3 regions of the Enterobacter dykesii genome follow, and region 3 is predicted to be linked to each of the others. Evidence: predicted binding sites of a transcription regulator. Region 3 holds the regulator's gene; each other region holds the start of a gene.
The links. Region 3 encodes Fur, which represses iron uptake genes when iron is present. Its sites were predicted from a motif close to ATAATAATGAGAACNACTATCAA; they were not measured.
Positions count from the first base shown of each region.

Region 1 (2,272 bases), 1.6 Mb from region 3:
CAGAAAGTGATCGTCAGCGAAGCGGGGGCATCCGTCTATTCCGCGTCCGAGCTGGCGGCCCAGGAGTTCCCTGACCTTGACGTTTCCCTGCGCGGCGCGGTCTCTATCGCTCGCCGCCTGCAGGATCCGCTGGCGGAGCTGGTGAAGATCGACCCGAAATCCATCGGCGTGGGCCAGTATCAGCACGACGTGAGCCAGACTCAGCTGGCGCGCAAGCTGGATGCGGTGGTGGAAGACTGCGTAAACGCCGTCGGCGTGGACCTGAACACCGCCTCCGTTCCCCTGCTGACCCGCGTGGCGGGCTTAACCCGCATGATGGCGCAGAACATCGTCGCCTGGCGCGATGAGAACGGCCAGTTCCAGAACCGTCAGCAGCTGCTGAAGGTGAGCCGCCTGGGGCCAAAAGCCTTTGAGCAGTGCGCGGGCTTCCTGCGCATCAACCACGGCGATAACCCGCTGGATGCCTCCACCGTTCACCCGGAAACGTACCCGGTTGTCGAGCGTATTCTGGCTGCCACCCAGCAGGCGCTGAAAGATCTGATGGGTGACAGCAGCGCCCTGCGCAACCTGAAAGCCGTTGATTTCACCGACGACAAATTTGGTGTGCCAACCGTCACCGACATCATCAAAGAGCTGGAAAAGCCGGGCCGCGATCCGCGTCCTGAGTTCAAAACGGCGACCTTTGCTGACGGAGTGGAAACCATGAACGACCTGCTGCCCGGCATGGTGCTGGAAGGCGCGGTGACCAACGTCACCAACTTTGGCGCGTTTGTGGATATCGGCGTGCATCAGGACGGTCTGGTGCATATCTCATCTCTTGCCGACAAGTTCGTTGAAGACCCGCACACCGTGGTCAAAGCGGGCGACATCGTGAAGGTCAAAGTGCTGGAAGTGGATCTGCAGCGCAAGCGTATCGCGCTAACCATGCGTCTGGACGAGCAGCCGGGCGACACCAACGCGCGCCGTGGCGGCAATGGCGGAGGCCGCGAACAGCAGCGTCCGGCCGCGAAAGCGGCAAAACCGCGCGGACGTGATGCTCAGCCTGCTGGCAACAGCGCGATGATGGATGCGCTGGCGGCTGCGATGGGTAAGAAACGCTAAGGTTGTCAATGCCCGGTGGCGCTGCGCTTACCGGGCCTACGGTTTTGTAGGCCGGGCAAACGCAGTGCCGCCCGGCAAGCAGGGCGCAGCGAATTAAAATAAATAGAATGTAGCCATATTTAAACCACGAATTATCACCCCGTTAACAAATACTCTTCTTTTCGTTTTCCAGGCCATTCAGCAAATATTGAGCCAGGTCAAACAGGTCGTAAATTAATACCGCAAACAACATTCCGTCACAGTTTTAATATTGCTGATAAAAACTATTCTCATTATCATCCCATAGTAGATAATTTAACCTTTCGTGGAATCAGGCGTTATGCAATTCACTCCAGACAGTGCATGGAAAATTACCGGTTTTACCCGCGAAATTAACCCAGCCTATCGGCAAAAGCTGCTGTCGCTGGGCATGCTGCCCGGCTCGTCATTTCAGGTCGTGCGCGTGGCGCCGCTGGGCGACCCGGTTCATATTGAAACCCGCCGCGTGAATCTTGTACTGCGTAAGAAAGACCTCGCGTTAATAGAAGTTGAAGCCTTATCCCGATAACAAGCCAGCGGTTTCAGTGAGTCTAAAAAAATGAAAAAGTTAACTATTGGCTTAATTGGCAATCCTAATTCCGGCAAGACTACGCTTTTTAACCAGCTCACCGGAGCACGCCAGCGCGTGGGCAACTGGGCGGGCGTGACGGTTGAGCGTAAAGAGGGTCAGTTCACGACAACGGACAACCAGGTGACGCTGGTTGACCTTCCCGGTACCTACTCCTTAACCACCATTTCGTCGCAAACCTCGCTCGATGAGCAGATTGCCTGTCACTATATTCTTGGCGGCGACGCGGACCTGCTGATCAACGTGGTCGACGCCTCCAATCTCGAGCGTAACCTGTATCTGACGCTGCAGCTGCTGGAGCTGGGTATCCCCTGCATCGTGGCGCTCAACATGCTCGACATTGCGGAGAAACAAAAGCTGCGCATCGACGTCGATGCCCTCTCCGCGCGCCTGGGTTGCCCGGTCGTTCCGCTGGTTTCGACGCGCGCTCGCGGTATTGATGCGCTGAAGCTGGCCATTGACCGTCACCAGGGAAATCATGACATTGAGCTGGTGCATTACGCGCAGCCTCTCCTGCGCGAAGCCAACGTGCTGGCGCAGGAGATGGACAACAGCATGCCAGCG
Region 1 is NZ_CP126604.1:4,182,364-4,184,635, forward strand. It holds gene F0320_RS20050 (Tex family protein) at 1-1,101, shown strand, start outside; gene feoA (ferrous iron transporter A) at 1,421-1,648, shown strand; gene feoB (Fe(2+) transporter permease subunit FeoB) at 1,679-2,272, shown strand, end outside.
Region 1: feoA (ferrous iron transporter A) is a predicted target of Fur. The motif match lies at 1,358-1,380, and genes of this name have one in related genera.

Region 2 (2,272 bases), 2.0 Mb from region 3:
CGACCACCACCACGATGGCCCACCCGGTCCGTTTCACCAGCGTTGAGTTAACCAGTTCGCCCATCAGGTTTTTGTTGCTGGTAAAGATCAGCAGCGGCACCAGCGCCAGCGCGATACCAAAGCTCAGCAGCACCTGGCTCATAACCAGAATTCGCGTAGGATCGAGCCCCATCAGAATCACGATAAATGACGGCAGCATGGTAACGGAGCGACGAACCCACAGCGGAATATGGAAGCGGACAAACCCCTGCATCACCACCTGGCCTGCCAGCGTGCCCACCACCGTAGAAGAAAGACCGGCAGCCACCAGGCTGAGACCAAATATCGTGGCGGCAGCATGGCTCAGTAAGGGCTCAAGCGTGAGATAGGCCTGGTCGAGATCGGCAATACCGGTGTGGCCGTTAAAGTGGAAAGCGGCGGCAGCGGTAGCCATCATCGCCAGATTGACAAACCCCGCGATGGTCATGGCAATCGCCACGTCCCATTTGGTAGCGGAGTAACGCTCTTTGCGCGTTCCACCATGGAGATGCTGGGTCAGCGAGGAGTGAAGGTAAATCACATGCGGCATGATGGTCGCCCCCAGTACCCCAGCGGCCAGGAACACTGCTTCCGAGGTTGGCAGGCTTGGGATTGCCATTCCTTTAGCGAGCTGCGCCAGGTTCGGCTGTGAGAAAATCAGCTCGACAATATAGGCCGCCGCGACAAACAGCAGCAGACCGCCGATAACCTTCTCCAGCGGTTTTTGACCACGACGCTGCAGCATCAGGATCAGGAAAGTGGCAATCCCGGTCAGTACCGCCCCCTGCAACAGCGACACGCCCAGAATCAGTTTAAAGCCGATCGCTGCGCCGATAAATTCAGCGAGGTCTGTGGCCATGGCGATGATTTCCGCCTGAACCCAGTAGAGCCAGACGGCCGGACGCGGATAATGGTCGCGAATTTGCTCTGCCAGGTTTTTACCCGTGGCAATTCCCAGCTTTGCAGAGAGCATCTGAATCAGCATCGCCATCAGGTTAGCCCAGACGACCACCCAAAGCAGCTTATAGCCGAAGCTGGCCCCGGCCTGAATATTGGTCGCAAAGTTACCTGGATCGATATAGCCAATGGCAGCGATGAACGCAGGTCCCATTAATGCGAACCGCAACTTGCGCGCGGCTCTGCCACTGCTACCCTCTACGCGACTGTTTGTCATTTCTGCCTCTGAAATATAGCCTTTGCTATGTTTAATGCTATCAAAATGAGAATGATTATCAAGATCATTTATGATGTTTACAGTGATTTCTCTGATAGCTTTGAACGATAGACGGGCGGGTAAGTGGGCGTTCAAACAGAAACTGAATTGCGCGCGCTTTTGTGAAGACTAGCACACAAACTTAACTTTTCACTCATTTACCTAACATAACAAAAATGTATTGTGGATCACTATTTTTGAGACTCGTCACAGGATGTAACTATAGTGTGTCCTCGATCTCGTTTTCTTTTCGCTTGTTACATAGAATGTGCACGAAAATTAAACCTGCCTCATATTTGGAGCAAATATGGACCGCGTCCTTCATTTTGTCCTGGCACTTGTTGTCGTTACTGCACTTGCATTGCTGGTCAGCACAGACCGCAAAAAGATTCGTATCCGTTATGTTGTCCAGCTGCTGGTCATTGAAGTATTACTTGCGTGGTTCTTCCTGAACTCCAACGTAGGCCTCGGCTTCGTGAAAGGCTTCTCCGAAATGTTTGAAAAACTGCTCGGATTCGCCAATGAAGGGACCAACTTTGTCTTCGGTAAAATGAACGACGAAGGCCTGGCGTTCTTCTTCCTGAAGGTTCTTTGCCCTATCGTCTTCATCTCCGCGCTGATCGGTATTCTGCAGCACATCCGCGTTCTGCCGTTCGTTATTCGTGGAATTGGTTTCCTGTTGTCCAAAGTGAACGGCATGGGCAAGCTGGAATCCTTCAACGCCGTCAGTTCCCTGATCCTCGGTCAGTCTGAGAACTTCATCGCGTATAAAGATATTCTCGGCAAAATGTCCCGCAACCGCATGTACACCATGGCGGCAACCGCAATGTCTACCGTTTCCATGTCTATCGTGGGCGCGTATATGACCATGCTGGAGCCAAAGTATGTTGTTGCGGCGCTGGTTCTGAACATGTTCAGCACCTTTATCGTTCTGTCGCTGATCAACCCGTACCGCGTTGATGCCAGCGAAGAGAACATCCAGATGTCTAACCTGCACGAAGGCCAGAGCTTCTTCGAAATGCTGGGTGAGTACATTCTGGC
Region 2 is NZ_CP126604.1:3,256,563-3,258,834, forward strand. It holds gene F0320_RS15480 (Nramp family divalent metal transporter) at 1-1,192, opposite strand, end outside; gene F0320_RS15485 (NupC/NupG family nucleoside CNT transporter) at 1,539-2,272, shown strand, end outside.
Region 2: F0320_RS15480 (Nramp family divalent metal transporter) is a predicted target of Fur. The motif match lies at 1,232-1,254, and genes of this name have one in related genera.

Region 3 (2,272 bases):
GAGCTCATTGAAGAGATGTTGCTCGTCCAGCTTGAGACGTTACGCAGCCAGGCATAAGTCTGAAAATCCCCTTTAACGCCCTTTTCATGTAGCACAGAGTGCAGTCCTGCGCGATAGCTGTTTCCGCAGGGTTGCCAGTTCTGCTATTATTGCCCTTATCCGTGGCCGAATTGCGCCACCATACTATTAAGTTTCAAGAGGTTATTTTACTCATGGCAATCATCGGCATTTTCTTTGGCAGTGATACCGGCAATACCGAAAATATCGCAAAAAACATTCAAAAACAGCTCGGTAAAGACGTTGCTGATGTGCATGACATCGCCAAGAGCAGCAAAGAAGATCTGGAAGGCTATGACATTCTGCTGCTGGGTATCCCAACCTGGTACTACGGTGAAGCCCAGTGCGACTGGGATGATTTCTTCCCGACGCTGGAAGAAGTGGACTTCAACGGTAAGCTGGTCGCGCTGTTCGGTTGTGGTGACCAGGAAGACTACGCCGAATACTTCTGTGACGCGCTGGGTACCATCCGCGATATCATTGAGCCGAACGGTGCAGTGATCGTAGGCCACTGGCCGACCGCCGGTTACCACTTTGAAGCGTCCAAAGGCCTGGCTGATGACGATCACTTCGTAGGTCTGGCCATTGACGAAGACCGTCAGCCAGAGCTCACAGCAGAGCGCGTTGAGAAATGGGTGAAGCAGATCCGTGAAGAACTGCACCTGGATGATATTCTGAACGCCTGATTTTATCGCGGCGCAACTGCGGTTGCGCCCATGCCCCAGGTCAAACCGATTAAATTAATCGCTACAATCTTTTAACTTTTTCGCCCAGACCTGTACAATGTCTCCCTGATAAAACGTGGTTTTCCATTGAGCAAGTTTGTTGGTGATACCACGTTTTTATAAGCATATTTTGCCTGAGACTTGCAGTTTTCATTTAGCCATGGCAGTTCTATAATGAGACGCATTATCCCGGGTGCATTTTCTGTCACTTCCCACAGAAGTGAATCGTTTAGCAACAGGACAGATTCCGCATGACTGACAACAATACCGCATTAAAGAAGGCTGGCCTGAAAGTTACGCTTCCTCGGTTAAAAATCCTTGAAGTGCTTCAGGGTCCAGACAATCACCATGTCAGTGCGGAAGACCTTTATAAACGTCTTATCGACATGGGTGAAGAGATTGGGCTGGCTACCGTCTATCGCGTGCTGAACCAGTTTGATGACGCGGGCATTGTTACCCGTCATAATTTCGAAGGCGGTAAATCCGTTTTCGAACTGACCCAGCAGCAGCACCACGATCACCTGATCTGCCTCGATTGCGGCAAGGTCATTGAATTCAGCGATGATTCCATCGAAGCGCGCCAGCGTGAAATCGCGGCGCGTCATGGCATCCGCCTGACGAACCACAGCCTGTACCTTTACGGTCACTGCGCTGAAGGCGACTGCCGCGAAGACGACCACGCGCACGACGCGAAATAATAAGATTCATACTCTGAGCCAGCCGCAAGGTTGGCTTTTTTTTGCCTGAAAAAAGCCCGGTAAGCGCAGCGCCACCGGGCATGATAACAGCGAATTAGTTACTGTTATTGCTTCGTATTTCTTTCCAAATCTGGTCGCAACGCTTCGCAACTTCCTGATCGTTACCGGTTTTACGCGCCTGGATACAGGCCTGGTAATCCATTACGCGGACGTTCTCCTGCGTCGCGAACTGCTCGTGCGCTTTCTCTTTCTTCAGCACGTTCAGCACGCTCTGACAGGCTTGAATTTTCTCCGGCGATCCTTCCGCAGTATTTATACAGGCGCTATAGGCCTCCTTCAGACGGGAGTCCTCTTTCGGCGCCTCACTCTGAGCACACGCCACCAGCCCTGATGCCAGCAACGCGACGATTACGATTTTTTTCATCATATGCAGTCTCCATACCGGCGGGACTCGGCCCGCCGGGGCGTTCATCAGAAGATGGTGAATGGGGCGATAACCATGAATTTCACGTCACGCTCATCCTGGAAGATGTTGCCGTAACCGCCTGCATAGCTCGGGATATCTGAGTGGTTGTCATACTGAGTGAAGTGCAGTTTGAACATTGTGCCTTTCGCGCGGCCATCCTGCAGGGTATAGATAGCATCGAGGCTGTACGCAGACTCTTTCAGGCGATAGTTGGGATCGTAGTATGCATCCGGCGTGGCCATATCGGCAGGTTTTGCGTCCCAGGCGTAAGCGTAAGAAGCGCCCACCGCCCAGCCAGGCAGGTTCCAGTTTTTCAGGTCATACAT
Region 3 is NZ_CP126604.1:1,226,229-1,228,500, reverse strand. It holds gene ybfE (LexA regulated protein) at 1-57, shown strand, start outside; gene fldA (flavodoxin FldA) at 213-743, shown strand; gene fur (ferric iron uptake transcriptional regulator) at 1,034-1,480, shown strand; gene chiQ (ChiQ/YbfN family lipoprotein) at 1,575-1,904, opposite strand; gene chiP (chitoporin ChiP) at 1,952-2,272, opposite strand, start outside.